Regions from separate parts of the Stenotrophomonas sp. CCNWLW162 genome, predicted to be linked through region 1. Evidence: predicted binding sites of a transcription regulator. Region 1 holds the regulator's gene; each other region holds the start of a gene.
What was found. The regulator HrcA, encoded in region 1, represses chaperone genes, less so after heat shock. The targets are predictions, from matches to a motif close to TTNGCACTCNNNNNNNNNGAGTGCNAA.
Positions count from the first base shown of each region.

Region 1 (10,458 bases):
TACCAGGCCGGCACGCATATCTCGCCGCACAAGCACCGCCGCCACCAGTTGGTCTACGCGCAGTCCGGGTTGATGGTGGTGCGCTCGGAAGTCGGCCGCTGGGTAGTGCCTTCCACCCGTGCGATCTGGGTGCCTGCCGGCATTGCCCATGCGGTGGACTGCATTGCCGAGGTACACATGCGCAGCCTGTATGTGGAGCCGGAGTTCGCGCCACACCTGCCTGCCGAAGCTTTCGCGATACAGGTGGCCCCCCTGCTGCGTGAACTGCTGCTGGCTGCCAGCCTGATCGAGGGCGCGCACGAGGACGACAGCCGCGATGGCCGTGTGGTGCGCCTGCTGCTGGACGAACTGCGGCGGATGGATGCGCTGCCGCTGCACCTGCCGGAACCGTCCGATCCCCGCCTGCTGAAGATCTGCCTGCACATCCAGAAGCATCCTGCGGATGACGCAACGTTGCAGGACTGGGCGCAGGCACTGGCGGTGGACGTGAAAACCATCCAGCGTCATTTCGCCAGCGAACTGGGCATGACCTTTGGCCAGTGGCGGCAGCAGGCGCGGCTGCTGGCAGCAATGGAACGGCTGGCGCTCGGCGAAAAGGTCATCGATGTCGCACTGGCGATGGGCTATGACAGCCCGAGTGCATTCACCAGCATGTTCAAGCGCCAGCTCGGGCAGACTCCGGCGGCGTTTTTCCGGTAGCGCCGGGCCATGCCCGGCGGCGGCAGTGCGGCACCACAAACGAAAACGCCGGGCACGGCCCGGCGCTACCGTTCAACGTTTCCGTTGAAGAATCAGGACGTCATCCGGTCCCAGAAGCCCTTCACGCCATCGATGAAGGTCGCCGACTTCGGCGAGTGCTTGCGCGCATCCTCACCGTTGAAGGTCGCCTCAAACTGCTCCAGCAGCTTGCGCTGATCGTTGGTGAGGTTGACCGGGGTCTCCACCACCACACGGCAGTACAGGTCGCCTTCGCTGCGGCTGCGCACCGAACGCACGCCCTTGCCGCGCAGGCGGAACAGCTTGCCGGTCTGGGTCTCGGCCGGGATGCGGATTTCCGCTTCACCGCCGAGGGTGGCCACGCGCACGGTGTCGCCCAGCGCGGCCTGCGAGATGCGGATCGGCACTTCGCAATGCAGGTCGTCGCCATCGCGCTGGAAGATCGCGTGCTCGCGTACCCGCACTTCCACGTACAGATCGCCTGGCGGCGTACCGGCCGGACCGGCCTCGCCTTCGCCCGACAGGCGGATGCGGTCGCCGGTATCCACGCCCGCCGGCACCTTCACCGACAGCACCTTGTCTTCCTCGACACGGCCGTTGCCGTGGCAGGTCTTGCAGGGCTTGGCGATGATCTGGCCGCGGCCGCCGCAGTTGTGGCAGGCCTGCTGCATGGCGAAGATGCCGCGCTGGATGCGCACCTGGCCGCGACCATGGCAGACGTTGCAGGTCTCGACCTTGCCGTCTTCGGAGCCGCTGCCATCGCAGTCGCCACATTCGGCCAGGGTTGGAATTTCGATGCGGCGCTCGACGCCACGCACCGCTTCTTCCAGGTCCAGCTCCATCACGTAACCGATATCGGCACCACGGCGGGCCTGGCGCGGGCCACCGCCGCCTGCACCACCAAAGATGTTGCCGAAGATGTCGCCGAAAATATCGTTCATGTCCGGGCCGCCCGGACCGCCGCCACCGCCCATGCCGTGCTCAAACGCGGCGTGGCCGTGGCTGTCGTACATGCGGCGCTTGTTGCCGTCGGACAGCACTTCGTAGGCTTCCTTGCACTCCTTGAAGGAGGCTTCGGCCGCCGCATCACCCGGGTTGCGGTCCGGGTGGAACTTCATCGCACAACGGCGGTAGGCCTTCTTCAGCTCTTCGTCGTTGGCAGTGCGGGCAACGCCCAGCACTTCGTAGTAATCGCGCTTGCTCATATCGTGGATCGCATTCCGGAAAGTCGGGATTCGTCAAAGCGGAAGAGCGGAACCAGGTCCGCTCTTGCGTCGGGCGCCCCGACACGCCAGAGGGCGGTCAGGACCCTGGTACGACAACGGGACGCTGGCAGGCAGCGTCCCGCGTCGGTCCGGATCAGGACTTCTTGTCGTCCTTGACTTCGGTGAACTCGGCATCCACCACGTCATCCTGCGCCTTGCCCGCATTGCCGGCGTCGGCGCCCGGGGCGGCACCGCCCTGCTCGGCCGAAGCAGCGGCGAACAGCGACTGGCCAGCTTCCTCCAGCACCTTCGACTTGGCTTCGATCTGCGCCTTGTCGTCACCCTTCATCGCGGTTTCCAGGTCGGCCAGGGCCGCTTCCACCTTGCCGATGACATCGCCGCCAACCTTGCTGCCGTGCTCGGTGATGGCGCTGCGGGTGCCGTGGATCAGGGCGTCGGCCTGGTTGCGGGCCTGCACCAGTTCCTGGAACTTCTTGTCTTCTTCGCGGTTGGCTTCCGCGTCGGCGACCATGCGCGCGATCTCTTCCTCGGACAGGCCCGAACCGGCCTTGATCTCGACCTTCTGTTCCTTGTTGGTCTTCTTGTCCTTGGCCGACACGTGCAGGATGCCGTTGGCGTCGATGTCGAAGGACACTTCCACCTGCGGCAGGCCACGCGGGGCCGGCTCGATGCCGGACAGGTCGAACTTGGCCAGCGACTTGTTGAAGCGGGCCTGTTCGCGCTCACCCTGCAGCACGTGCACGGTCACCGCCGACTGGTTGTCCTCGGCGGTGGAGAACACCTGCGAGGCCTTGGTCGGGATGGTGGTGTTCTTTTCGATGATCTTGGTGAACACACCGCCCATGGTTTCGATACCCAGCGACAGCGGGGTCACGTCCAGCAGCAGCACGTCCTTGACGTCGCCGCCCAGCACGCCGCCCTGGATCGCAGCACCCAGTGCCACGGCTTCGTCCGGGTTGACGTCCTTGCGCGGTTCCTTGCCGAAGAACTCGGTCACCGCCTGCTGCACCTTCGGCATGCGGGTCTGGCCGCCGACCAGGATCACCTCGCTGATGTCGCTCGAACGCAGGCCGGCATCGTTCAGGGCGACGCGGCACGGCTCGATCGACTTCCTGATCAGCTCTTCCACCAGCGACTCCAGCTTGGCGCGGGTCAGCTTGATGTTCAGGTGCTTCGGACCCGACGCGTCGGCGGTGACGTACGGCAGGTTCACTTCGGTCTGCTGGGCGCTGGACAGCTCGATCTTGGCGCGCTCGGCAGCATCCTTCAGGCGCTGCAGGGCCAGCGGATCCTTGCGCAGGTCGATGCCCTGGTCCTTGTTGAACTCTTCAACCAGGTACTCGATGACGCGGTTGTCGAAATCTTCGCCACCCAGGAAGGTGTCGCCGTTGGTGGCCAGCACTTCGAACTGCTTCTCGCCGTCGACATTGGCGATCTCGATCACCGAAACGTCGAAGGTGCCGCCGCCCAGGTCGTACACAACGATCTTGCGATCCTTGTTGTCGCCCTTGTCCAGGCCATAGGCCAGCGCGGCCGCAGTCGGCTCGTTGATGATGCGCTTGACGTCCAGGCCGGCGATGCGGCCAGCGTCCTTGGTTGCCTGGCGCTGGCTGTCGTTGAAGTAGGCCGGCACGGTGATGACCGCTTCGGTGACCTTCTCACCGAGGAAGTCCTCGGCGGTCTTCTTCATCTTCTCCAGCACCTTGGCCGAGATTTCCTGCGGTGCCATCTTCTTGGCATCGCTGGTGGCCACCCAGGCATCGCCATTGTCATGGGCCAGGATGCTGTACGGGACGTGCGCGATGTCCTTCTGCACTTCGGCGTCGGTGAACTTGCGGCCGATCAGGCGCTTCACCGCGTAGAAGGTGTTCTTGGGGTTGGTGACGGCCTGGCGCTTGGCCGAGGCACCCACCAGGACTTCGCCGTCCTTGGTGTAGGCGACGATCGACGGAGTGGTGCGATCGCCTTCCGAATTCTCGATGACGCGGGCCTTGCCGCCGTCCATGATCGCCACGCACGAGTTGGTGGTGCCGAGGTCGATACCAATGATCTTGCCCATGGGGGAGACTCCTGAAGAATGCTGTTTAGGTCAGTCCGGCCGTTCGGCCGGTGGATGAATACGAAGTGGGGGAGGCCCGTGGAACATTCAAGCCATCCTCCGAACGCTGTGTTTCCGGTTGTCCGGCGCGTTCAGCGTCGGGTCGGGCGCGGGTCGTGCCCGCCTCCCGGCCCCGCGGGGGTCAGTCGGCCGCCACCACCACCAGCGCCGGCCGCAGCAGGCGCTCGTTGAGCAGGTAGCCCTTCTGGAACACGGTCACCACGCTGCCCGGGGCGGCACCCGGAGTCGGCACCTGGCTGATGGCCTGGTGATGCTCCGGATTGAACGGCTGGCCGGTCGGGTCCAGCAGGACCAGGCCGTTGTCGCCGGCGACCTTCAGCAGCTGCCGGTAGGTCAGCTCCAGGCCTTCACGCAGCGGATGGGCATCATCGCCGGCGGCCTTCAGGCCGGCATCCAGGCTGTCGAACACCGGCAGCAGCTCGCCCAGCAGCTTCTCGTTGGCGAACTTGCGGGCCTGCTCGATGTCGCGGGCAACGCGCTTGCGCTGGTTCTCGAGGTCGGCGCGTTCGCGCAGTACATCGGCCTTGACCTGCTCAAGCTCGGCGCGCAGGCGCTCCACTTCGTCGTTCACGCCGGCGGCGGCGGCCGCATCGGCGGCACTCTGCTGGGATTCGATATCTGGATGTTCGTGGTTCATGTCTGGGTCCCTGGCGGTCAATCTCCGCCTCCACCCACCCTAGTGTGGGCGGGATGCTGCGTTTCAAGCGTCGGATGTTCCGGGAGTACGCCCGGCCGGTGAAAAGGCCGCGCCGAGCACATCGGCGGTGGCCTGGACCAGCGGGATCATGCGGTCGTAGGCCATCCGCTTGGGCCCGATCACGCCCAGCACGCCCAGCACCTGGCCATTGGCGGTGTACGGGGCGGTGACCAGCGAGACGCCCTGCAGCGGCATCATCCCTGTCTCCTCACCGATGAAGATGCGCACGCCCGGGGCCTGGATGGTGCGCTCCAGCAGCTGCAGGATCTCGCGTTTGCTGGAAAACAGCTCGAACAGCTCACGCAGTCGCTCCAGGTCGGACAGGTCCTGTACTCCCATCAGCCGGGTCTGGCCGGCCACCAGCATGTCGTCGGCCGGCGGCTGCAGCGCCTGCTCAGCCAGCTCGATGCTGTGCGCCAGCAGCTGCTCCAGCTCCGAGCGGGCGTCGCGCAGCTCCAGCAGCAGGCGGGTACGGATCTCGGCCATCGGCAGGCCGGCGAAATGGGCATTGAGGTAGTTGGCGACCTGCTCCAGCTGGCCTGGCACGAAGTCCTGACGGGTCTCGATGACGCGGTTCTGCACCTCGTTGTCGGCGAACACCAGGATCGCCAGCACCCGGCGTCCATCCAGCGCCACGAAATCGATCTGGCGGAAGGCGAACTGCTCGCGTCGTGGCGCGCTGACCACGCCGACGAAGTGGCTCATCGCCGACAGCAGTTCCGAGGCGCTGCCGAGCAGGGCCTGGGTGCTGCCGCCGCCCGCCAGTTCCTGACGCAGGCGGGCCAGCTCGCCCTCGCCCGGCGGCTGCATCTGCAGCAGGCTGTCGACGAACACCCGGTAGCCATGCGCGGTCGGGACGCGCCCGGCCGAGGTATGCGGCGACGCCAGCAGCCCCAGGTCTTCGAGGTCGCCAAGGATGTTGCGGATGGTGGCCGGGCTGACCTCCAGGCCGGCCACGCGCGCCAGCGTCTGCGAGCCGACCGGCTCGCCGTCCTGGATGTAACGCGCGATCAGCGTGCGCAGCAGATGGCGCGCACGCGGGGCAAGCTGGTCGGGAGAACCGTGCATGGAATCAACCTGTGAGACACGGACACTAGATAATGGCGGCGCATCACCTTGGCAAGTCATTGGACCTCCCTCGCCCACGTGCTAGCGTTGCGCGGCTGCTGATACCCCTTACCCATGCTCAGACATCTTTCGATCAAGGATTTTGCCGTTGTCCGCGCCACCGAACTGGAGTTCGGGCCCGGCATGACGGTCGTTTCAGGCGAGACCGGCGCCGGCAAGTCGCTGATGGTCGACGCCCTGGGCTTCCTGTCCGGCCTCCGCGCCGACAGTGGCGTGGTCCGCCACGGTGCCGCGCGCGCCGAGCTTTCCGCCGAATTCGCGCTGGACCAGCTGCAGGCCGCACGCCAGTGGCTGGCCGACAACGAGCTGGACGATGAGGAACAGTGCCAGCTGCGGCGGGTGATCCGCGCCGATGGCGGTTCACGTTCGTGGATCAACGGCCGCCCGGTGACGCTGGCACAGCTGGCGGACCTGGCCGGATTGCTGGTCGAAATCCATGGCCAGCATGAGCAGCAGGCCCTGCTGACGCGTCCGTCGCAGCTGGCCCTGCTCGACGCCTATGCCCGCAACGAGGACGAGCGCCGCCAGGTGCGCCGTGCCGCCGCCGCCTGGCAGACGCTGGTCGACGAATCGCTTGCCCTGTCGCAACAGGGCGACGTCAGTGACCGGATCGGCTTCCTCGAACACCAGCTGCGCGAGCTCGACCGCGAGGACCTGGAGCCGGAGTCGATCGCCGCACTCGGCGCCAGCCACCGCCGCCAGGCCCATGCCAGCGCCCTGTTGAGCGCCTGCCAGGCGGCCAGCAACCAGCTCAACGGCGACGACGGCAGTTCCGCACTGGACCTGCTGCAACAGGTCCGCCATGAGCTGTCGAGGCTGATCGAGCACGACCCGCGCCTGGGCGAGGTGGACGGCCTGATCGAGAACGCCTCGATCCAGCTGCACGAAGCCCTGTCGCTGCTGGACCGGGTGCACGATGACCTCGACGCCGACCCCGAGCAGTTCGAGGAGAACGAGCGTCGCCTCGGCCGCCTGCACGACCTGGCCCGAAAGCACCGCGTGCCGATGGACGAGCTCGGCGCGCAGCGCGAGCGCATGCATGCCGAAGTGGAACAGCTGCGTGGCGCCGACGAGCGCCTGCAGCGCCTGGCCGGCGAGATCGACAAGGCCGCCGCCGCCTGGCGCGTACAGGCCGACGTACTGTCCGCCAGCCGCCGCAGCGCTGCTGCCGAACTGTCGGCCACCACCACCGGCATTATTGCCGAGCTGGGCATGGGCGGCGGCCAGTTCCTGATCGAGCTGGAGCCGCAGGACGCCGGCAAGCCCGATCCGCAGGGTGCCGAACGCGTGGAATTCCTGGTCGCGGCCAACGCCGGCCAACCGCCGCGCGCGCTGCGCAAGGTGGCCTCCGGCGGTGAACTGTCGCGCATCTCGCTGGCCATCGAAGTGGCCGCGCTGGACCTGGATGCGGTGCCGACCATGGTGTTCGACGAAGTCGACTCCGGCATCGGCGGCGCGGTGGCTGACATCGTCGGGCAGAAGCTGCGTGCGCTTGGCGAGAAGCGCCAGGTTCTGTGCGTGACCCACCTGCCGCAGGTCGCCTCGAAGGGCCATGCGCACTACCGGGTCAGCAAGGCGCCGGTGGAAGGCATGACCCAGAGCGCAGTGGAAAAGCTGGACAGCAAGGCGCGCGAAGAAGAACTGGCACGCATGCTCGGCGGCGTGGAAGTGAGCAAGGAAGCGCGCGCCGCCGCACGCAAGCTGCTGCAGGTCTGAGGCCCGCTTTTGTAGCGTCGGGCCATGCTCGACTTCCGCACGGTAGTGCCGGCCGCTGGCCGGCACCCCGACGCGGTTGGGCGAAGATCGTGAGGTTGCCGGCCAACGGCCGGCACTACCAGGCTCACCCCAACGGCCGCGCCAGATCCACCGTTTCCACCAGGAAATCGAGGAACGCGCGTACGCGTAGCGGCAGGTAACCGCCCTGCCCCAGGAACACTGCGTGCACCTCTTCGAGGTCACCGGGATTGGCCGCTTCCAGCACCGGCAACAGGCGTCCGGCAGCGATGTCCTCCTGCACCTGATAGGTCGCCAGTCGCGCCATGCCCAAGCCCCCCAGCACCAGCTGACGCAGTGCATTGCCGTTGCTGGCGCGGGCATTGCCGCTGGGCAGCAGCATCCGCTCGCGCCCTTCCTGCAGCAATGGCCAGCCCTGCATCGCACGCGCATGGCCGATGTCCAGACGGTTGTGCGACAGCAGCTCTTCAGCGTTGCGCGGCAGGCCGTGCCGCTGCGCATAGGCCGGTGCGGCCACGATCATCATCCGCGTTGCGCCCAGCCGTCGCGCGACCAGGCTGGAACTCTTCAGTGGGCCGGCGCGCACGGCCACGTCGGTGCGCTGCTCGAGCAGGTCGATCACCTCGTCATTCAAGGTCAGGTCCACCCCGACCTGCGGGTTGCGCTCGAGGAACGCCGGCAGCAGCGGCAACAGGAAATGCTGGCCGAACGGCACGTTGGAATTGACCCGCAGCCGTCCGCGCGGCTCGGCATGCGCGCTGGCGCAACGCTCGGCCTCCTCCAGGTCGGCGAGCACGCGCAGGCCACGCTCATAGAACGCGCAGCCCTCCGGGGTCAGCTGCAGCTGGCGGGTGGAACGCTGCAGCAGGCGCGTGCCCAGCCGCTGCTCCAGCCGTGCCACCAGCTTGCTGACTGCCGACGGCGTCATGTCCAGCGTACGGGCGGCGGCGGAAAAGCCACCGGTCTCGATCACCCGCACGAACACTCCCAGTTCGCCGGATCGGTTGATGTCGGGTCGTGCCATGGCTATGAATACAGTTCACAGATGATTATCCATGCGCAGTCTAGTTCACAGATCACTGCGGAATCACCATGGCGCTCCCTCCTCCCGGGATTGCCCGATGAACCGCTTCAGCCAGCTCACCGCCGCCGCGTTGATCACCCTGTCCGGCGCTGCCAGCGCCGCCCCTGCCCCGCACTGGGTCGCCAGCTGGCAGGCCAGCCCGCAGCGGGTGTGGGGCGCGGATTTCCTGTTTCCCACCCTTATTCCGGCCGAGCTGCATGACCAGACCTTCCGCCAGACCGCGCGTATCAGCCTGGGCGGCCCTCGGCTGCGGGTGCGACTGAGCAATGCCTACGGCACCCAGCCGCTGCGGATCGGAGCGGCGAGTGTGGCGGCACAGGCAGGCGCAACGCCGCAGCCACTCCGTTTCGACGGCCAGCCCGGCGTGCTGATCGCCCCCGGCCAGGAACGGCTGAGCGATCCTCTGCCACTGGCCACCAAACACCGCCAGGCCCTGCAGGTCAGCGCCTACGTGCCCAGACCAATCCCGTTGCAGACCTTCCATTGGGACGGCCGCCAGACCAGCTGGATCGCCGAAGGCGACCAGAGCCGAACCCTCGACCTGCAGCGGGCCAGCCCCAGCACTGCCCGGTTGTTCCTGACCGGCATCGAGGTCGAGGCGGCGGCCAGCGCGCGCAGCGTGGTGGTGATCGGCGATTCAATCACCGACGGCGCTACCGCCAGCCTCGACCAGGACCAGCGCTGGACCGACCATCTGGCGGCGCGCCTGGCACCGCAAGGCGTGGCCGTGGTCAACGCCGGCATCTCCGGTGGCCGGTTGCTGCGCGACGGGATGGGGGACGCCGCCCTCAGTCGCTTCCAGCGTGACGCGCTGGACCAAGCGGGCGTGGCCAGCGTGATCGTGCTGATCGGCATCAACGACATCAGCTGGCCCGGTACCGCCTTCGCCCGGAACCAGGTGCGGCCAACGCTGGCCGAACTGCAGGCTGGCTATCGCGCCTTGGCCGACCAGGCCCGTGGCCGGGGCCTGCGCATTCTGGTTGCCACCCTGACGCCGTTCGCCGGCGCCCTGCCCGGCACGCCGCTGGACGACTACTACCAGCCGGAAAAAGAAGCGCTGCGCCAGCAGCTCAATGCCTGGCTGCGTACCGGGAGCCCGTTCGATGCGGTGATCGATCTGGATGCCGCCCTGCGCGACCCGGCGGATCCGTCACGGATGGCTGCCGCCTATGACTCCGGCGACCACCTGCACCCGGGCGATGCGGGCAACCAGGCGATGGCCGAGGCGGTGGATCTGGACGCCGTGCTGGGCAGGCCGGGGTCGGATCCCCTTCCCGCAGGGAAAGGGCACTGACCCCATCAACGAAAAACCCCGGGCAGGCCCGGGGTCTTGTCGCATCCAGCTGGCCGGAACGGCTTACTTGCGCTTCTTGCGCACGTACAGCACCAGCGAGTGCTCTTCCAGCTCGTAGCCGTGGTCGGCTGCGATCTTGCGCTGCAGCTCCTCGATCTCGTGGCTTTCGAACTCGATGATCTTGCCGCTGTCCACGTCGACCATATGGTCATGGTGGCCACCACGGTCCAGCTCGTAGACGGCCTGGCCGCCTTCGAAATTGTGCTTGAGCACGAGGCCGGCGGCCTCGAACTGGGTCAGCACCCGGTACACCGTGGCAAGGCCGATCTCGTCGCCGTGCTCGAGGAGCTGGCGGTAGATATCTTCGGCGGTCATGTGGTGCTGGGCGTTGCGCTGCTCGAGCAGCGCCAGGATCCGCATCCGCGGATGGGTCACCTTCAGGCCGACTTTACGCAGGTC
Region 1 covers NZ_JBBCBL010000001.1:94,339-104,796, reverse strand. Annotated here, with positions in the region: gene V9K93_RS00570 (AraC family transcriptional regulator) at 1-699, shown strand, start outside; gene dnaJ (molecular chaperone DnaJ) at 792-1,922, opposite strand; gene dnaK (molecular chaperone DnaK) at 2,077-4,002, opposite strand; gene grpE (nucleotide exchange factor GrpE) at 4,184-4,699, opposite strand; gene hrcA (heat-inducible transcriptional repressor HrcA) at 4,763-5,827, opposite strand; gene recN (DNA repair protein RecN) at 5,942-7,603, shown strand; gene V9K93_RS00540 (LysR family transcriptional regulator) at 7,728-8,645, opposite strand; gene V9K93_RS00535 (SGNH/GDSL hydrolase family protein) at 8,743-9,999, shown strand; gene fur (ferric iron uptake transcriptional regulator) at 10,063-10,458, opposite strand, start outside.

Region 2 (10,458 bases), on a different contig from region 1:
CACCAGGCCGCGCCTTGGCCACAACGCGCATGGCGCACATAACGGGCCAGGAACAGCAGCGCCCCTTCGGCATCGAGGGTGGCCTGCAGGCGGTTGGCAACGGTCACGGGACGGCATCCTGCACACGGGGAACAGGCGGCACCGTGCCGTGCCCAGCGGTGGCTGACAAGCCCGCGGGCCGTGCCCATTACGGTCAAACCGGCTTTGGACGCAGCGAATCTGCCCCGGCAGCACCCGCCACCGGGCCCCAAGAACTACAATATCGGCCCCGCTCCGCTGCCGATTGCCCTGTCCCCATGACTGCTGATCTGTTGCCCGTCCGTCGGGCCCTCCTCTCCGTTTCCGACAAGACCGGCCTGGCCGAGCTGGCCACTGCGCTGGCCGCACGCGGCGTGGAGCTGCTGTCCACCGGCGGCACCGCCAAGGCGATCCGCGATGCAGGCCTGGCCGTGAAGGACGTGGCCGACGTCACCGGTTTCCCGGAAATGATGGACGGCCGGGTCAAGACCCTGCACCCGATGGTACATGGCGGCCTGCTGGGCCGTTCCGGCCTGGATGACGCGGTGATGGCCGAGCACGGCATCGGCGCCATCGACCTGCTGGTGCTGAACCTGTACCCGTTCGAATCGGTCACTGCCAAGGCCGACTGCACCCTGGCCGACGCGGTCGAGAACATCGACATCGGCGGCCCGGCCATGCTGCGTTCGGCGGCCAAGAACTTTGCCCGCGTGGCGGTGGCCACCGACCCGTCGCAGTACGCTGAGCTGCTGGCCTCGCTGGAGGCCAACGACGGCCAGCTGTCGGCCACCACCCGCTTCGCGTTCTCGGTGGCCGCGTTCAACCGCGTCGCCCAGTACGACGCCGCGATCAGCAACTACCTGTCGGCGGTCACCGCTACTGACACGGCGGTGCCGGTGCGTGCCGAGTACCCGGTGCAGATGAATTCCACCTTCGTGAAAGTGATGGACCTGCGCTACGGCGAAAACCCGCACCAGAGCGGCGCGTTCTACCGCGACCTGTACCCGGTACCGGGCACGCTGGCCACGTTCCAGCAGCTGCAGGGCAAGGAGCTGAGCTACAACAACCTGGCCGATGCCGATGCGGCGTGGGAATGCGTGCGCCAGTTCGACGCGCCGGCCTGCGTCATCGTCAAGCATGCCAACCCGTGCGGCGTGGCGGTCGGTGCCGGCAACGGCGATGCTTACGAGTTGGCCTACGCCACCGACCCCACCAGTGCCTTCGGCGGCATCATCGCCTTCAACAAGCCGCTGGACGCGGCCACCGCCAAGGTGATCCTGGACCGCCAGTTCGTGGAAGTGCTGATCGCTCCGGACTACGAGCCGGCCGCGCTGGAATACGCGCAGAAGAAGGCCAATGTGCGCGTGCTGCGCATCCCGCACGGCGACGGCCTGAACAATTTCGACAACAAGCGCGTCGGCTCAGGCCTGCTACTGCAGTCCTCCGACAACCGCGGCATGACCCGCGACGAGCTGAAGGTGGTGAGCAAGCTGGCGCCGACCGACAAGCAGTTCACCGACCTGCTGTTTGCCTGGAAGGTGGCCAAGTTCGTGAAGTCCAACGCGATCGTCTATGCCAAGGACAACCGCACCATCGGTGTCGGCGCCGGCCAGATGAGCCGCGTGTACTCGGCACGCATCGCCGGCATCAAGGCCGCCGATGCGAACCTGGTGGTCGAGGGTTCGGTGATGGCCTCCGATGCGTTCTTCCCGTTCCGCGATGGCATCGATGCCGCGGCTGCCGCCGGCATCAAGGCGGTGATCCAGCCGGGCGGTTCGATGCGCGATGCCGAAGTGATCGCTGCCGCCGACGAACATGGCCTGGCCATGGTGTTCACCGGCGTGCGCCACTTCCGCCATTGATCCTGGAGCGACACGGATGTCCACAGTTTCGATGAAATCACTGGCCGTGCTCGCCCTCGCTGGCGCGGCCATGCTGGCCGGCTGCAAGCCTGCTGCCGAGCCCAGCGCGGGCCCGAAGGCAGATGCGCCTGCGATGGCCTCCGCCTCACCGGCACAGCATGCCAGCCGCACTGCGCGGCTGCAGGCCTTCCTTGTCCAGCGTTACGGCAGCAACGCCACGCTCTCCGGTGAATGGCGCGGCAGCTGGACCGACGATGGCGACACCCATGCGATGGACTGGCAGGTCTGCGCCGAGCAACCGGTGGTGAGCGGTGACAGCTGGCAGCAGCTGCTGGCGGTATGCGGTGCGCTGGTTGATGGCGCGCATATCGACCCGGGAACCATCGAGTTCTTCGTGCTTCGCCCCAAAGGCGAGGGCTTCGAGGTGACCAGCGAACTGACCGGCGAGCGCTTCGGCAGCGGTGGCCAGCCCGGCACTGCCAGCATCATCCGCGCCGGCAGCGACTTCTATGGTTTCCGCGTCGAGGACGGCTGGTTCGGGCAGGGCTTCTCGCTGCTCTCGCAATCGCTGATCCTGCCGGGCCCGAACGGCCTGGCTGCCAGCGGCAGCGTGCGCAGCCATATCGACAATGACGCCCAGTACGAGTGCGACACGGTCGACGCCAACACCGACCCGGATACGGCCACTGACTGCCGCACCCGCCGCTTCAGCATCGACTTCGCCCTGCGTTTCGACGACAGCGACCGCAGCGCGCGGGTCTGGCCACTGCTGATCGACGAAACCGGCACGACCTGTGGCGGCAAGCAGGTGCGGCAGCAACACCGCTTTACCCTGGACCCGAAGACCTGGGCCTACTCCTTCCCCGAATCGCTGCGACGCGAAGGCTGCGAGTGAACCACGCGCGCCGCCGGGGCTATCGACCTTCCCTTCCCACGCAATCTGGAATCTCGTGATGAACGTACTTGTCATCGGCTCTGGCGGCCGCGAACACGCCCTGGCATGGAAGCTGGCCCAGTCCTCCCGTGTCACCGAAGTGATCGTGGCGCCCGGCAACGCCGGCACCGCCAGCGAAGACAAGTGCCGCAACGTTGCGGTGAAGGTGACCGATATCGACGGCCTGCTGGCGTTGGCCCAGGCCGAAGGCGTGGCGCTGACCGTGGTCGGCCCGGAGGTGCCGCTGGTGGCCGGCGTGGTCGACCGCTTCCGCGCCGCCGGCCTGCGCATCTTCGGGCCGACCGCCGCTGCCGCGCAGCTGGAAGGCAGCAAGGCCTACGCCAAGGATTTCCTGGCCCGCCACAACATCCCCACCGCGTTCTACGCCGTGCACAGCGACGTGGACGCTGCCCTGGCCTACGTGCGCGAGAAGGGCGCGCCGATCGTGGTCAAGGCCGATGGCCTGGCCGCCGGCAAGGGCGTGATCGTCGCAATGACGTTGACCGAAGCCGAAGACGCGGTGCGTGACATGCTCTCCGGCAACGCGTTCGGCGATGCCGGCGCACGCGTGGTCATCGAGGAATTCCTCGACGGCGAGGAAGCCAGCTTCATTTCGATGGTGGACGGCGTGCATGCACTGCCGATGGCCACCTCGCAGGACCACAAGCGCGTCGGCGACGGCGACACCGGCCCCAACACCGGCGGCATGGGCGCTTACTCGCCCGCTCCGGTGGTCACGCCGGAGGTGCACGCCCGCGTGATGCGCGAGGTGGTGAACCCGACCGTGCAGGGCATGATTGCCGACGGCATCCCGTTCACCGGTTTCCTCTACGCCGGCCTGATGATCGATGCCAGCGGTGCGCCGAAGGTGATCGAATTCAACGTGCGCTTCGGCGACCCGGAAACCCAGCCGGTGATGCTGCGCCTGCAGTCGGATCTGGTGGAACTGGTGGAAGCGGCCATCGATGGCCGGCTGGACCAGGTGGAAGCACACTGGGATGCGCGCCCGTCGCTGGGCGTGGTGCTGGCCGCCAGGCCATACCCGGAATCGCCGATCACCGGCGACGTGATCTCCGGCCTGGATGACGTGCCGGTCAGTGCCAAGGTGTTCCATGCCGGCACCGCGCTGGACGCGCAGGGCCAGGTGCTCAGTGCGGGCGGCCGCGTGCTGTGCGTGGCGGCGCTAGGCAACAGCGTGCGCGACGCCCAGGCCAACGCCTATGCCGGTGTGGCCAAGGTCAGCTGGGCCAACGAGTTCCACCGTAACGACATTGGTTGGCGGGCGATCGCACGCGAAGGGTGAGGCACGTGCGGCATCAGGGCATCCACGCATGGCGTGGATCTACTGGTTCTGCATAGCTGGGGTAGATCCACGCCATGCGTGGATTGAACACCTCGGAAAAAAAAAGGCCCGGCAATGCCGGGCCTTTTCATTGCTTCAACGCCACTCCGCTTACGCGGTGAACAGCGCCTTCATCTTCTTCAGCGCATTGGCTTCAACCTGGCGGATGCGCTCGGCCGACACGCCGTACTCGTCGGCCAGTTCCTGCAGCGTCACCTTGCTGTCCGCATCCAGCCAGCGGCGGCGGATGATGTCGCGCGAACGCGCATCCAGTTCGGCCAGGCCTTCGCGCAGCAGCTGCATCTGGTTGTCTTCGCTGTCCGCACGTTCGTAGGCCATCGACGGGTCTTCGTCGTTGGCCACCAGGTACGCGGCCGGCGACGGCGGCGCGTGCTCGTTGTCCTCGTCGGTCGGCGCATCGAAACCGATATCGCGACCGGACAGGCGCGACTCCATTTCCATGACCTCGCGCTCGGACACGTTCAGGTCCTTGGCCACTGCGCTCACTTCAGCCGCGTTCATCCAGCCCAGGCGCGTCTTCGACTTGCGCAGGTTGAAGAACAGCTTGCGCTGCGCCTTGGTGGTGGCGACCTTGACGATGCGCCAGTTCTTCAGGATGAACTCGTGCATCTCGGCACGGATCCAGTGCACCGCGAAGGAGACCAGGCGCACGCCCATCTCCGGGTCGAAGCGCTTGACCGCCTTCATCAGGCCGATGTTGCCTTCCTGGATCAGGTCGCCCAGCGCAAGGCCGTAGCCGTTGTAACCGCGGGCCACGTGCACTACGAAGCGCAGGTGCGAATGCACCAGCTCGCGGGCGGCGTCCAGATCGTTGCCGTCGCGGAAGCGACGGGCCAGGTCCTGTTCGTCATCGACCGACAGCACCGGGATCTGGTGCACGGCACCGATGTAGGCGTCCAGCGAACCGAGCGCACTGGGAATCGGGAGATTGTTTGCCACAAGGGCAGTAGAGGTGTTCTGGCTCATAGGCACCCATCTTAGCAGTCCGGGATTTGGACTGCTAAAGGAGGAAAAAGTTCCAGCATCCTATTGATGCAACACTGGTCCCAAACAGAGCCCTACCGTAGCGCGATTTGATGACAGTGGCGAGCACGCTTTTCGGGATTCACAATCCCTTGGAATTCAATCAATTACCCACCGGAAACCGGCGATTCCCGGTCAAGCGGAGCTGAACGGGCCGTCCTGGAGGTCCATTCAGGCCAGGAGACGTTGCCCGGTGTTCAGGCCCGAGGGCTGAGGGTTGTCCCTTTACTACTAAGAAACCCGTTGACAGCCACCCGGCGACATGCTCCGATGCATCAACTAATTCATACGTAGAAGCGCATGGCCCGCCCTGTCTCGCAGAATCCCACTCCCGCCGAGCAGGCCATCCTGGACATCCTTTGGGACAAGGGCGAAGCGTCCGTGCGCGATGTGGCGGATGTGCTCGGCCAACACAAGCCGGTCGCGTACACCACGGTGCTGACCATGTTCAACGTGCTGGCGAAGAAAGGCTTTGTCAGTCATCGCCAGGAAGGTCGCGCCTACATCTATCACGCCACGCTCAGCCGCGAGCAGGCCCGCCGGCAAGCGCTTGACCATCTTCTGCATCAGTTCTTCGACGGCTCACCGAACGTGTTGGCACAGCACCTGGTGGACGAACGCGAAATCGACCGCAACGAACTGCAGGCACTGCAGCAGCGCGTCAGCGATGCCAGGGCCGGGAGGAAGGAATGAACCTCATCGACCTGGCGATGGCATTGGGCGTACGACAGTTGCTGTTGTCCGCAATCGTGCTGCTGCCCGCGCTGTGGCTGGCACGGCGGCGGGCCCTCAGTGCCGAACAACGCTCCTGGCTGCTGACCGCAGCGATGGCAGCGGCCCTGCTGTTGCCGCTCAGCGCCTTCCTGCCGGGCTGGTCGACCACCCTGCCCGCACCGGCACCGCCCGCAGCCGCGTTCCACCCCATGCCCGGCGAAGGGGCAACAGCGGAAGAAGCCATCTTCGAAGCCGGACGACAGCCCGACATCTACTACGTCGAACTGCCGAAGACCCTGCCGACACTGCTTGCACTGCTGTGGCTGCTGGGCACCCTGTGGCTGGGCATGCGCCTGCTGGACGCGACGCTGCACGCACGCCGGCTGCGGCGGCTGGCGCAACCGGCGACCGCCGGACTGCGCGCGGTCCTGGCCGACATCGTGCCCGCCCACGTGACGATCGCCACCTGCGCCGTCGACGGGCCGATGGTCGTCGGCCTGTGGCACCCGCAGATCCTCCTGCCCCGCCCCTTGCTGGCACGCCTGGACAACAATGTGCTGCGCGACATCGTCCGCCACGAGGTTGCACACCTGCAACGGCGCGACCTGTGGACAAGCACGCTGCTGCGGGCGGGAACAGCACTGTTCTGGTGGAATCCGCTCCTGCACCTTGCCCAGGCACGCCTGGCGGTACTGCGCGAGATGGCCTGTGATGCACGCGCTGCGATGCAGGCACGCGAACCGCTGGACTATGCAGGTTCGCTGCTGGCCAGCGTCGAACAGCTGCAGGCCCTGCGCGAGGAGGCGCCGACGCTTGCACTGGGTATGTTCAGTGCGCGCAGCCAGCTGGCGCAGCGCATTGATCAGCTGGTGGACGCCGGGTCACCCAAAACCCGGCACCGCAGCCTGTTGGGGCTGGGCCTGCTGCTTCTGCTGGCCTGCACCGGCACCGCCGTGGCCATCTCACCACGGCTCGCCCCATCACCGGCTGCCAGCGCCTCCGATACGCGCGTCATCAAGCTGTTCCAGGCCGCCAGCACGCATGACGTCGCGCAGGTCCGTCTGTTGGCGGCGGCCGGCGTCGATCTTGATGCGCGCGTGCTCGGTGATGGCACGGCGCTGATCCAGGCCATCCGTGCACGCGATCCGGCGATGGTCGACACGCTGCTGCAACTGGGCGCCGACCCCGATCGTGCCGCGCTGGGCGAAGGCAATCCGTTGATCGTCGCCTCCGCGTTGGGCCTGCAACCCATCGTCGAGCAGCTTGTGCAGGCTGGTGCCGACGTCAACCGGGTCGTGACCTATGACGAGACACCGCTGATAAATGCCTCGCGCGAAGGGCACCTGGTCACCGTGCAGTACCTGCTTGCTCACGGCGCCGACATCAACCTGGGCGTGGAAGCCGACGGCTGGCTGGGGCGCTGGCGGACACCGCTGAACCAGGCTGGCAACGCGGCCGTGCGCGATTACCTGCTGGCGCAGGGCGCCCGCCGCGAACGACGCTGACTCCTCCGCCGCATCGCCTCCTGTGCTGCGGCGGTAACCCGTTCCACCCGCAACGACTGGACGCGACAGGCGTGCGTGGCACCGCGTGCGCCGATCCCGCCCTTCTTCCACTCCTGCAAGGATGTCGATGATGAACCGCCTGTTGCTGTGTTCGCTGCTGGTCTCCCTTGCCCCGTTCCACGTGATGGCCACTGACGCCAACGCTGAAGACGCTGCGCGCTTTGCGCAGGCAATGGCCCGTGGCCTACGCCCCAGCACCGCGCAGCTGGGCGCCGCGCTGCCACAGTGGTCGATCGAAGAACGCCTCGCCCACTACAAGGTACCGGGTGCCGCCGTTGCGGTGATCCGCGATGGCAAGGTGGTCTACGCCGCCGGATACGGCCTGCGCCAGGCCGGCACGCGCGACGCGGTGGATGCCGATACCGTGTTCTCGGTCGGCTCGGTCAGCAAAATGGGCACTGCGGCAACCACCCTGAGGCTGGTTGCTGCCGGCAAGGTCTCGCTGGAGGAGAACATCGACCATCGCCTGCGCCGCTGGCACCTGCCTGCCGATTCGCAGGGACAGCACCCGCCGATCAACCTGCGCATGCTGCTCTCGCACACTGCCGGCTTCAACGTGCATGGCTTCCAGGACTACCAGCCCGCCGAACGCCTTCCGACCTTGCTGCAGACACTGGATGGAATGGCGCCTGCAAAGAATGAACCGGTACGCCTGATCCACGCACCCGGCCAGCAGGTCGACTATTCCGGTGGCGGCTACACGGTGGTGCAGCTGGCGATCGAAGATCTGACCGGCAGAGCATTCGCTGAGGTCGCGCAACGCGAGGTGTTCTCGCCACTGGGCATGTCGCGCAGCACGTATCGGAATCCCTTGCCTGCCGGCTACGGCAACGTTGCCCATGCGCACGACAACAAGGGCCAGCCAGAGGCCCTGCCACGCGGCTGGCAGAGCTTTCCAGAACAGGCGGCGTCGGGGCTGTGGACCAGCGCCAATGACATGGGCCTGTTCGTCGCGGCCTTGCTGCGCAGCATCCGCACCACGGATGGATGGCTGCCGCAGTCGTTGGCCCTGCAGATGGTCAGCGAAGTGGCACCGGCCGGCCGTGGCCTGGGCCCGGAGCTGGCCGGCGCTGGCGCCAGTCGCCGCTTCTTCCACAACGGCAGCAACGACAGCTATCACGCAGGCATCGAAGGCTACCCCGAGAGCGGCGATGGATTCGTCATCCTGACCAATGGGGACAACGGCCCTGCATTGCGTGGGGAGATCCGCAATGCCCTGTCCGATGCACTCGGCCACAACGCCAAGCCGGTCATCCGCACGCTGGATCCCGCATTGCTGGTGGATGGCTATGCGCGCTTCAGCGGCCGCTTCGTACTCGATGACGCCCTGCCCATGGATCTGCGCAGTGGCCTGGCCGATTGGTTCGACGCCGCCACCCTGGACGTGCAGGCGGTCGATGCTGGACTGCAGTTGCGCTTGCCCGGGCGTGATGCACCAGTCGCACTGCAGGCGCTGACGCCCGTCCGCTTCCTGGCAGGCAGTGCGGGCGCGGAACTGCTGTTCCATCGCGGCGGCGATGGCACCGTGCAGGCATTGAGCGTGATCGCCGAAGGCGCGCGCGCCTACTATCGGCGCGCGGATATCGCGCCAGCAGCGGGCCACTGATCCATCGCTGGCGGCACCGGGCTACCGCCCGGCCCGCTCAGAGCGCAGAACGCGGCGGCAGCGACCAGTCGATCGGGGCCTGCCCGCGACGCTGCAGGTACTCGTTGGCCATCGAGAAATGGCGGCAGCCGAGGAAGCCGCGATGGGCCGACAGCGGCGACGGATGCGGCGACTTCAGCACGCGATGGCGGCGGGTGTCGATGACCTTGCCCTTCTGCTGCGCGTAGGCGCCCCACAGCATGAACACCAGCCCTTCGCGCTCGCGGTTGAGCACGTCCACCACGTGGTCGGTGAAGCCTTCCCAGCCGCGCCCCTGGTGGGCGCCGGCCTTGCCCTCTTCCACCGTCAGTACGGCATTGAGCAGCAGTACGCCACGCTGGGCCCACGGAATCAGGCAGCCATGGTCCGGGCGCGGGATACCGAGATCGCTCTCGATCTCTTTGTAGATGTTCAGCAGCGACGGCGGCACCGGCACGCCCGGCGGCACCGAGAAGCTCAGCCCATGGGCCTGGCCACGGCCGTGGTACGGGTCCTGGCCGAGGATGACCACCTTCACCTGCTCGAACGGCGTGGCATCGAACGCGGCGAAGATCTGCGGGCCGGGCGGGAACACCGCCGCGCCACTGGCCTTGCGCTGGCGCAGGAAGCTGGACAGCTCGCGCATCTGCGGCTGCAGCAGGTAATCGCCGACATGCTGCTTCCAGCTCGGTTCCAGTTGGATCGTCGGGGTGTCGGCTACTTCATCCATCATCGAATCAGGGGTCCATCATTCAATCGGGCCAGCCGCAGCTGGAACAGCACCTTGGTGACCAGCAGCCGTTCTTCGATCGGCTTCAGCACCAGGTCGTTGGCGCCGGACTGCAGCAGCCCGGTCTGGTTGTGCGGATTGCCATCGCCGGTCATCACCAGCACCGGCAGGCGGCGCTTGCCGTAGCCGAAGTCCACGCGCACGCGCTGCACCACGTCGCGGCCGCTCAGTTCACCCTTCAGGGTGACGTCGGTCAGCACCAGGTCGATGCGGTGGCGGCTGCGGCCCAGCGACTCGGCGGTGAGCAGGGTGAACGCCTCTTCGGCGCTGACCACGTGCAGCACGTTCAGCTGCTGGCGTTCGAGCATGCGCTTGGTGGCCTCGGCCACCACGCGGCTGTCCTCGATATAGAGGATGGTGGCGCCGGGAATGGTCTGCGGCTGCACATAGCCGCGGATGAAGGTCGCCAGTGCCTCATGGCCCAGCGCCTTGTCGAAATAATCGGTGACGTACTCGGTGAAGCGGCGCTGCTCCAGATGCTGCTGGGCATCGCCGGAGACCACGATCACCGGCACATAGGCCTGGCCAGCGGCTTCGCGGATCATCCGCGCCAATGCCAGGCCGT
Region 2 covers NZ_JBBCBL010000002.1:450,417-460,874, forward strand. Annotated here, with positions in the region: gene V9K93_RS07075 (hypothetical protein) at 1-107, opposite strand, end outside; gene purH (bifunctional phosphoribosylaminoimidazolecarboxamide formyltransferase/IMP cyclohydrolase) at 297-1,880, shown strand; gene V9K93_RS07085 (hypothetical protein) at 1,897-2,775, shown strand; gene purD (phosphoribosylamine--glycine ligase) at 2,834-4,117, shown strand; gene rpoH (RNA polymerase sigma factor RpoH) at 4,268-5,143, opposite strand; gene V9K93_RS07100 (BlaI/MecI/CopY family transcriptional regulator) at 5,501-5,893, shown strand; gene V9K93_RS07105 (M56 family metallopeptidase) at 5,890-7,419, shown strand; gene V9K93_RS07110 (serine hydrolase domain-containing protein) at 7,550-9,085, shown strand; gene ung (uracil-DNA glycosylase) at 9,123-9,836, opposite strand; gene V9K93_RS07120 (response regulator) at 9,833-10,458, opposite strand, start outside.
Region 2: a site for HrcA is predicted at 5,155-5,181, ahead of rpoH (RNA polymerase sigma factor RpoH). Genes of this name have one in related genera too.

Region 3 (10,458 bases), on a different contig from region 1:
GCCACGCGCAAACAAAGTCTTCAATCAGTGTCCTCCCGGGTCTGTGCCCGGATCCAGTCCAGATACGCCGGCAGGCCGGCCCGGGTTTCGACCGCGATGCACTCCGGGAGTTCATACGGATGCAGTTCGACGACCCGGGCGATTGCGTCATCGACGCGGCTCGCGGTGGTCTTCACCAGCAACTGCAGTTCGGTGTCGGTGGTGACCTCGCCCTGCCAGCGGTAGGTCGACTGCGCGCCCTCCAGTCGTGTGACGCACGCGGCCAGGCGCTCGCCAACCAGCGCGTGCGCGATGCGCTCGGCACTGGCCCGGTCCGGGCAGGTGGTCAACAACAGCAGGACGGGATCGACGGTCGACATGACCGTCGAGTATAGGGCCGCCGCCGGGTCAGGGCCCGGCGGCGGCAATGGACCGCTGCGTTGCGCGGTCAGTTGGCCAGCTGGCAGGTGGCCGGCTTGGCCGAGGTGAACAGGGCGGGGGTGGCCCATTCGGGATGGTCGATGAACGGGTTGCGGTTGCCCTGGAAGCTGTAGATCACGTCATTGCGGGCGCGTTCCGCAGCGCTCGGCGGGTCGGCCAGGTGCCAGTCGATCAACGTCGACAACAGGCCCATGTAGGCCGGCGAACTGCTGGTCTTGACGATCTTGCTGCGGTCGTCGGTCAGCTCCAGGTCCGGCTCGGACTGGCCGGTGGCCGCATCCTTGCCGCCCTCGTAGCGGATGGCCATGTACAGCACCGCACGCGCCATGTCGCCCTTGCGTGCACCCCACACTTCAAAGGTGCCGCCGTTGCCGTCCGGGGTGCGTACCCAGTTCGAATTGCCCGGATAGCCACCGCTGCCGCCGCCCTGGCCGTTGTTGGCCTCGGTGGCACGCTCGCCGCAGTTGGCATCGCACTTGCCGAACGGCTTGTTGCCGCGGTCGGCATTCCACTGTGCGTCGGTCAGGTACAGCATGTGGGTGTCGGTGTAGGGCGCGTACGGCAGGCCCTTGTCGCCGGTGGTGCTGGCAAAGCCCAGCGAGTTCGGCCAGGTGTGCTCGCGGTTGTACTTCAGGCCGCTGCCGCTGCCGGCGCGATCGGTCCCCTTGGCGTAGCTGCGGTTGCGGTACGCATCCAGGATCCTGCCGCTGTTGTTCGGATCCTCGTCGGCGATCTCCAGTATGGTCCAGGTGCTGGTGCCCGAGCCGCTGTACGGGTAGGCGGTGTGGCCCTTGATGGTGGCGTGCAGCGAGCAGCGCAGCTGGCTGGGGCTGCTGGTGTTGACCTTGGAGTAGTAACCGGCCGGCACGCCCGGGTTGCCCGGGTCCGGATTGCCACCGGTGCTGGCCACGGTGAAGGCGATGCGGCTGTCGGCGGCCGGGTGTGCGCCCTGCAGGTCGGTGATGCGCGCGGCGCGGATGTCGAAGCGGCAGGCTTCACCGGCCACCAGCGCAGTGTTGGTGGACAGCTTCACGCTGCGGCCGCTGGACGGGAAAGTCAGCGGCACGCTGCCGGAAGTGCCGCAGCTCAGGGCGAACGCGCCGCTGGCCAGGTTCACCGTCTCGCTGAACACCACTTCCAGGTCGGCGGCGGCGGGGAAGGTGCTGCTGCCCTGGGCCGGGGTGGTGGTGGACACCGACGGCGGCGTGTTCGGGCCCGGGGTGCCGCCACCACTGAAGGTCTGGCCGTTGTTGCAGTTGCCGAAGGTCTGCCTGGCCGACTCGGCCCAGGTGAAGTGGGCGTACTGGCTGCCACTGCCGGTCAGCTGCAGCGAGGTGCCCGGGGCCGTGCTGTTGGTCTCGGCCACCGGAATGTTCTGGCTGGTCATGCCGGCCGCGGGCCCGCCGGACGCTGTGATGGCACCCTCGTAGCTGAGGAACTGGACCACCTTGCCGCTGGCGTCGACCAGGGCAATGCCATCGTTCGGGCCGTTCTGCAGGCCGTTGGTGGGGTAGGTGACCACGGCGATGCTGGCGCTGCCGCAGCCTGCAGCGGTACCGGCGGGAACCGGATTGTTGGCGTAGACCGTGGCGGCCGACGGATTGCTGCCGTTGTAGAGGTACAGGCGGTAGCCGGACAGATCCTCACCGGCGGTGGCCACGACCTCGATCGCTTCGCCGACGTCGCCGGCGGCGGTGCTGTCGTCGTAGTGCAGTTCGTTGATGAAGACCTCGGCCTGGGCCGGCGCGGCGGCCAGTGCCAGCAGGCAGGCAGCGGCAAGCGGGGACAGCAATCGCATCGACTACTCCTTGTGATTGGGAATGCGCGGCCGAGCCTAAGGCCGATCCAGTGACACTTTGTCGTAAATGAACGTCAGATATCTGACAGTGCGACGCGTATCACCAAATGTCGAGGGTTGCGGGCATCCGCTTGTCGCGTTGCACGCGGAACCCCGCCTTCACGCAGCACCTGGGTGCGCCTTTGCCGGGCGGTGAATTTTTTTGCGGGATCGGCCTTGAAAGGCCCGGGGCCAGCTCCATCTCTGTCCTGCTCCCGATTCGTCGGGCTTTTTCGCGAGCAATGCTGGCAGTCACCTTGGGTGAGTGCTAACATCGCCAGACTTTTTCAGACCAATCAATAACTTAAGAGGTCTCTCATGAGCATCAAGCCGCTGCACGACCGCGTTGTGGTCAAGCCGATCGAAGCCGACGAAATCTCCGCCGGTGGCATCGTGATCCCGGATTCGGCCAAGGAAAAGTCCACCAAGGGTGAAGTCGTGGCCGTGGGCCCGGGCAAGCCGCTGGACAACGGCAGCGTGCGCGCTCCGTCGCTGAAGGTCGGTGACAAGGTCATCTACGGCCAGTACGCCGGCAGCTCGTACAAGAGCGAAGGCGTCGAGTACAAGGTCCTGCGCGAAGACGACGTGCTCGCCGTCATCGGCTGAGCTTCGGCGCGACCTGCTTCATCCCCTGATCTCCAATTCCCAGCCGCCGGGCATCGCCCGGCGCTACCAAAGAGGTAACTGCAATGGCTGCCAAGGATATTCGTTTCGGTGAAGACGCCCGTTCGCGCATGGTGCGCGGCGTCAACGTTCTCGCCAATGCCGTCAAGGCCACCCTGGGCCCGAAGGGCCGCAACGTCGTGCTGGAAAAGAGCTTCGGCGCTCCGACCATCACCAAGGACGGCGTCTCCGTCGCCAAGGAAATCGAACTGGCTGACAAGTTCGAGAACATGGGCGCGCAGATGGTGAAGGAAGTTGCTTCCCGCACCAACGACGACGCTGGCGACGGCACCACCACCGCCACCGTGCTGGCCCAGGCCCTGATCCGCGAAGGTGCCAAGGCTGTTGCCGCCGGCATGAACCCGATGGACCTCAAGCGCGGTATCGACAAGGCCGTCGTGGCCGCCGTCAACGAGCTGAAGAGCATCTCCAAGCCGACCGCCGACGACAAGGCGATCGCCCAGGTCGGCACCATCTCGGCCAACTCGGACGAGTCGATCGGCCAGATCATTGCTGACGCGATGAAGGAAGTCGGCAAGGAAGGCGTGATCACCGTTGAAGAAGGCTCGGGCCTGGACAACGAGCTGGACGTGGTCAAGGGCATGCAGTTCGACCGCGGCTACCTGTCCCCGTACTTCATCAACAACCAGCAGTCGCAGACCGCTGACCTGGATGACCCGTTCATCCTGCTGCACGACAAGAAGATCTCCAACGTGCGTGACCTGCTGCCGGTGCTGGAAGGCGTCGCCAAGGCCGGTAAGCCGCTGCTGATCGTCGCAGAAGAAGTCGAAGGCGAAGCGCTGGCGACCCTGGTGGTCAACACCATCCGTGGCATCGTCAAGGTCGTGGCCGTCAAGGCTCCGGGCTTCGGCGACCGTCGCAAGGCGATGCTGGAAGACATGGCCGTGCTGACCGGCGGCACCGTGATCTCCGAAGAAGTGGGCCTGTCGCTGGAAAAGGCCACCATCAAGGACCTGGGCCGCGCCAAGAAGGTGCAGGTTTCCAAGGAAAACACCACCATCATCGATGGCGTGGGTGACAAGGCTGCGGTCGATTCGCGCGTTGCGCAGATCAAGACCCAGATCCAGGACACCTCCTCGGATTACGACCGCGAGAAGCTGCAGGAACGCGTGGCCAAGCTGGCCGGTGGCGTTGCCGTGATCAAGGTCGGTGCCTCGACCGAAATCGAAATGAAGGAAAAGAAGGATCGCGTCGACGACGCCCTGCACGCCACCCGTGCAGCCGTTGAAGAAGGCGTGGTCCCGGGCGGCGGCGTTGCCCTGGTCCGTGCGGTCTCCGCGCTGGCTGGCCTGAAGGGTGCCAACGAAGACCAGAACCACGGCATCCAGATCGCCCTGCGCGCGATGGAAGCCCCGCTGCGCGAGATCGTTGCCAACGCCGGCGAAGAGCCGTCGGTCATCGTCAACAAGGTCAAGGAAGGCACCGGCAGCTTCGGCTACAACGCCGCCACCGGCGAGTTCGGTGACATGCTGCAGTTCGGCATCCTGGACCCGACCAAGGTGACCCGTTCGGCGCTGCAGAACGCAGCCTCGATCGCTGGCCTGATGATCACCACCGAAGCCATGGTTGCCGAAGCTCCGAAGAAGGACGAGCCGGCCATGGGTGGCGCCGGTGGCATGGGCGGCATGGGTGGCATGGGCGGCATGGACTTCTAAGGTCCTGTGCTGCACCGGAAGCGGCCGGCCTTGGGCCGGCACGCTTCTCTGCTGCTGTGAAAGACCCCGCCGCAAGGCGGGGTTTTTCGTTGCCCGGTTGCCGCCGCGTCAACGCATCGCTACGCTCGGCGTCCATGCCTACCTCGTTCATCGTCGTTGACGACTTCCTTTCTCCCGCCGATGCGCACGGCCTGCGCCACGCGGCGCTGGGCCTGACCTATCCGGCACAGGAAGGCGCATTCCCCGGCCGCAACTCCTTGGAGCGGCTGGAGCTGGACGGCCTGTCCGGAGCTGCGTCGCGGCTGGTCAATGAACCATTGCGACCGGTCAACCCACTGCAGTCGCACGGCAAGTTCCGTCTGACCCTGGCCGGGGATGTCGGCCGCGCGAAAGTGCACACAGACCACTCTCACTGGTCCGGCATCCTCTACCTGAGCGCGCCGGAGCATTGCGAGGGCGGCACCGAGTTCTTCCGTCACCGCCGCACCAACACCGAACGGATGGCCCTGGATGCCAGCGAGCTGGCTGCATTGGGCTATGCCAATGGCGGCGACATGCATCGCGACATCATCGAGCGCGACAGCATCGACGACAGCCAGTGGGAGATGACGATGCGCATTCCGATGCGCTTCAACCGGCTGGTGCTGCTGCGGCCCTGGTTCTGGCACACCGCCGGGCCGGCGTTCGGCGACCGGCCGGAGAACGGCCGGCTGGTGTACCTGATGTTCTTCGAGCAGGCGCGGTAAGCGGGGGAATCATCCACGCATGGCGTGGATCTACTGGCCCTGCAGCGCTGCGCGCAACCACGCCAGGAAGGCAGGCAGCGCCGGATTGCCATCTGCATCGGCGCGCGTCACTGCGTAGTAGGCGAAGGCCTGCGGCCATGGCTGGTCGATCACCACCTGCAGGCGCCCGTTGGCCAGTTCTTCGGCCGCATGGATGTCGCGTACCAGCGCGATGCCCTGCCCGGCCACCGCCGCACGGATCAGCAACAGGTCGTCATCGAAAGCAGGGCCGCGCTCCAGCCGCTCATCGGCCGCCAGGCCCTGTGCCTGGAACCACAGCCGCCAGTCGCTGCGATCGGCATCCTGCAGCAGCGGCAGCTGCAGGCAATCCTGCACGGTGCCCACGGCGGGCGCGCTGGCCAGCAGCGCAGGGCTGGCCACTGGCAGCAGCACCGGCGCCAGCAGATGCTCGGCATGCAGTCCGGGGTAGCGCCCCAGCCCGTGGCGGATCGCGATGTCCACACCATCGCGGCGCAGGTCGGCCAGCGCCGGGCTGGCATCGAGCTGCACGTCCACCTGCGGTTGCAGTGCGCTGAATTCACCCAGGCGTGGCGCCAGCCATTGCGCGGCGAAACTGGGTGCGGCGCTGATACGCAGCGTGCGCCGCGTTTCCCAGCGTTCGAGTGCCTGCAGGCTCTGTGCGATCTGCTCGAAAGCCAGCAGCAGTTCCGGGTACACGCGCGCGCCCGCCGCGCTGAGCACCACGCCATGACGGGTGCGATCGAACAGGTTCACGCCCAGGCGTTCCTGCAGCTGCCGCAGCTGCTGGCTGATCGCGCCGGGCGTGACACCCATCGCTTCGGCGGCAGCGGTCAGGCTGCCGTGGCGGCCGGTTTCAACAAAGGCCCGCAGGCCCAGCAGCGGCAAAACCGCCCCCATTCCGTTCTCCCGTTGCTTCGCCGGCATCCACCGCGCGGCGACAGCATATCGACCGCGGCGCAGGCTGTCGCGCACCCGTCGCGCAAGTTGAGCCAGGCTCAACTCCCCGTGCAGAAGACATCGTTTCCCCGCCACGGCGGCCTTTCCTAGACTGCCTGCACGGCTGCTGCAGCGCCTGTTTCCGCATCGTCGGCCCTCGTGCATCGAAGGCTGGCGCGTGCCGTCGCTCCCTGCCGTCCAGGAACCCCATGAACGAACCTTCGCTGCACCTGTACACCGACAGCTCGCCCAATGGCTTCAAGGCCACCATCGCGCTGGAAGAACTGGGCCTGCCGTATCGCCTGCATCACGTCCGCATCGACGCGGGCGAGCACCGACATCCCGATTTCCTGCAGCTCAATCCGCATGGCCGCATACCGGTGCTGGAGGATCGCGCGCGTGGCATCGTCATTTTCGAATCCGCGGCGATCCTGATGTACCTGGCCGAGCAGGGCAACGCGTTGTTGCCTTCCGAGCCGTCTGCACGCTGGCAGACACTGACCTGGCTGATGTTCCATGCCGCCAGCGTCGGCCCGATCCTCGGCCAGCGCGTGCACTTCGAGCACTTCGCACAACAGCCCGACATGGCCGCAATCGAACGCTATCGCAGGTTGAGCGACGATCTGTTCGCCGTGCTCGACCAGCGCCTGCACGGGCGCGAGTGGCTGGCCGGTGATCAGTACTCGATCGCCGACATCGCCCACTTCGGTTGGCTGCATATCGCCCACATCATCGATATCGATTTCTCGCAGCATCGCCATCTGAGCGCGTGGTACGCGCGCGTTGCCGCACGCCCTGCGGTACAGCGCGGCGTGCAGTTGCCCGAACCGGCCACTGGCCCGTAAGGAGGCAACGCTCATGAACGACTCCATCGTGATGCCGGGCGCGTCAGCCCCGGTCTTTGCCACGCACCCAGGCTACCAGCGCATGTTCCGCCCCGATGCACTGACCCTGGGCATCTACCTGCCATTGCGCTTCTATCAGGGCGACATGGCCGTGCTGCAGGGCCAGGCGCGGCTGGTGGAGGACATCGACCGCCACGGCTTTGCCGCGGTGTGGGTGCGTGATGTGCCGCTGTACGACCCGATGTTCGGCGATGCGGGCCAATTGTTCGATCCATTCACCTACCTTGCGTGGCTGGCGGCGCGCACGCAGCGCGTAGCTCTGGCCACCGGCAGCGTGGTGTTGCCACTGCGCCATCCGATCGATCTGGCGAAGGCGGCGGCGTCTGTCGATCAGCTGTCCGGTGGGCGCCTGGTGATGGGCGTTGCCTCCGGTGATCGTCCGCTGGAGTTTCCCGCCTACGGGCTGGAGCACGCGGCGCGAGGTGAGCGCTTCGCCAGCGCGATGGGTGAGATGCGGCGTTGGCTGCAGCCGGGCGCGGACGGGCGGATGACGCATGCCTGGGCCGAACAGGGCCTGCAGTTGCTGCCGCCCACGGTCAACGGCCGCGTTCCGCTGGTTGTCACCGGTGGCGCACGCCAGCCGCTGGAGTGGATCGGCCAGCATGCCGATGGCTGGCTGACCTACCCAGAGGCCACTCATGACAACGCTGGTCCGCAGCGGCTGGCCACGAAGATCGGCGCCTGGCGCGCGCTGATCCCGGATGGTGGCTTCCGCCCGCACATGACCAACGAATGGATCGACCTGGTGGACGACCCGGATCATCCACGCACGCCGCTGCAAGGGGGCTATACCCTGCGCACCGGCCGCAAGGGCCTGATAGAGCTGCTGCAGGCCTGGCAGCAGGCAGGCGTCAATCATGCCGCGCTGGGCATCCAGTTCGCCGAGCGGCCCGCAGATGAGGTGCTGCAGGAACTGGCCGAAGAGGTGCTGCCATTGTTCCCGTCGCACCCGGGGCCGACGCCGCGGGTGATGGACTGGTAGCGCAGTAGGAATGGCGTCGGCCGGCGCTCAGCTGGCCGGCCGGCGCAGGCAGATGCGCGACGCCCCGGTGCTGATGTCCACCTGCCCACCCTGCATGGCGTCGGCGCCGAGAATCAGCGCGGGTCGCGTCTCGAGGCCGATCGCCTTGAACACGGGCAGTTCGCTGATCCGGACTTCCATCGGTGGATGCCGCCAGCCAGCGCTGGTCATGCTCGGCAGGGTGTACAGCCAGGTGGCCTGCTTCCCGCCGCCCAGGCCCTCGGTGCCCTTCTCACGTACCCGCACGCGGATGTCGCTGCCATCGGTGCGCACGCCCAGCGCACGGGCGGCTTCGGCATTGAGCACGGTCTGCGCCGCGCCGGTATCGACCACGGCGACGGCCTCCACACCGGTCTCGCCCAGTGCCAGCGTGATGAAGCCGAACTGGCGCAGCCCGGCACTGCGATCGGGCAGGGCATTGGCCTGGCAGCCGTTTCCATCCAGCGCGAGACGCCCCGGCGCCCACAAGGCAAGCTCGCCACGGCCGAAGTCCCAGCGCGTGTCCCAGCGCCCGGTCAGGTCGTTGCCGACCAGGCCATCAATGGCCGCTTCATCGTCCTTCGCCAACGAGGACAGGTCGGCCTGCGTGCCGCTCGCCTGCAGCTGCCAGCTGCCCAGCCGCCAAGAGGTGGTGCGCATCCTCCGCAGCGCGGCTGCCTTTGCGCTGGCACCCTGGGCATGTGAAACCGCCGCATCGGTGTCTTCCAGGCGATAGCGCCGGGCCACACGGTCATCCACCAGGGTTGCACCGGCCGCACTGTCGACCACGAAACGCAGTGGTTCGGCGCGCCCGTCCAGCGAGACAGCCACGGCTGGATGACCCCCCTGCATCCACATCGGCAGTACGTGTTCGGGAGCATCGGCCGCCAGCGCAGGCAGCGAGGCAGCAAGCAGGGGAAGCAAGGTGAGGCGCACGGGATGTCTCAGCAGTGAGGGTGGAGAGACCATTGGCGGGCACGGGCGTATCGCGGGAATATCGGCGTTGATACCGTCCTGATACACAGCTGGCTGATACTGAGCACATGAACGCTCCCGCCCGGGTCATCGTCGTCGATGACGACGCCAGCATCCGAGATGCCATCGCCGACTGCCTGCTGCTGCATGGCTACCAGGTGCGCGTGGCGGCCGGTGCCATGGCGTTGGATATGCTGCTGCAGGCCGAACGACCGGATGTGATCATCCTCGACTGGATGATGCCCGGCGAGGATGGCCTGTCGGTCTGCCGCCGGCTGCAGGCACGGGCCATCCCGATCCTGATGCTGTCGGCGATGGGCAGTGCCCCGGACCGGGTGATCGGTCTGGAAATGGGCGCGGATGATTACCTGGCCAAGCCGTTCGACCCGCGTGAGCTGCTGGCAAGGGTGCGTGCGCTGCTGCGCCGGCAGGACAAGCTGCGCACCCAGGTGGCGAGTGAGCTGCGCTTCGCCGGCTGGCGGCTGCTGCCCGAACAACGCCGCCTGATCGCGCCGGATGGAGCGGAGCTGGTACTGAGCCGCGGTGAGTTCTCTCTGCTGCTGGTGCTGGCCGAACGTCCCGGGCGGGTGCTGGCGCGCGAGCAGCTGCTGCAGCTGAGCCGCGGCGAGCCGAGCGACAGCGTGGATCGTGCCATCGACCTGGCAATCAGCCGCCTGCGTCGGAAGCTGGGGCAGGCCGCGCCCGGCGCTGAAGCCCTGGTACAGACATTGCGCGGCGAAGGCTATCGCTTCAATGCCGAGGTCCAGGTGCTGTGAGTGCCCGTTGGTCCACTGCGCGCTGGATCGCAATGCTGGCTCTCACCAGCCTGCTGCTGGCCACCCTGGTCAGCGTGGCGGTGGTGGGCTGGATGCCACGACCGGCGCCGCCGCCGATGCGCCTGGATCAGGCTCTGCAGGTGCTGCGGGGGGAACGTGCGGCGCCGCCGCTGGGGCTGCATCTATCGGTCGTCAGTTCGGCACCGGAAGGCCGCAGCAGCGACTGGCTGACCGAGCTGGCCGCCTTGCAGCTGGGTGTACCGGTGGATCACGTGCGCCTGGTCTGGGCCGGGCAGGGCAAGGCCCCCGATGTGCAGGTCATCGAGGGCGGTACGGTGCTGGATGCTTCAGGGCGTGCCGGAGTGCTGACGTCACAGGCGGCCCTGCTGACCGCCATGCAGTGGCCGCCGTTCGAGCTGGGTGTGCGCCGGGCCGATGATCGCTGGCAGGTGGTCGGCAGCGATCACAGTGATCTGGCGGCCTGGCGCGGTCAGGTTCTGCTT
Region 3 covers NZ_JBBCBL010000002.1:400,628-411,085, reverse strand. Annotated here, with positions in the region: gene V9K93_RS06890 (protein-disulfide reductase DsbD domain-containing protein) at 1-24, opposite strand, end outside; gene cutA (divalent-cation tolerance protein CutA) at 21-359, opposite strand; gene V9K93_RS06880 (endonuclease) at 428-2,218, opposite strand; gene V9K93_RS06875 (co-chaperone GroES) at 2,576-2,863, shown strand; gene groL (chaperonin GroEL) at 2,947-4,596, shown strand; gene V9K93_RS06865 (DUF6445 family protein) at 4,731-5,342, shown strand; gene V9K93_RS06860 (LysR substrate-binding domain-containing protein) at 5,373-6,260, opposite strand; gene V9K93_RS06855 (glutathione S-transferase family protein) at 6,509-7,144, shown strand; gene V9K93_RS06850 (LLM class oxidoreductase) at 7,158-8,186, shown strand; gene V9K93_RS06845 (retropepsin-like aspartic protease) at 8,214-9,173, opposite strand; gene V9K93_RS06840 (response regulator) at 9,248-9,955, shown strand; gene V9K93_RS06835 (sensor histidine kinase) at 9,988-10,458, shown strand, end outside.
Region 3: a site for HrcA is predicted at 2,503-2,529, ahead of V9K93_RS06875 (co-chaperone GroES). Genes of this name have one in related genera too.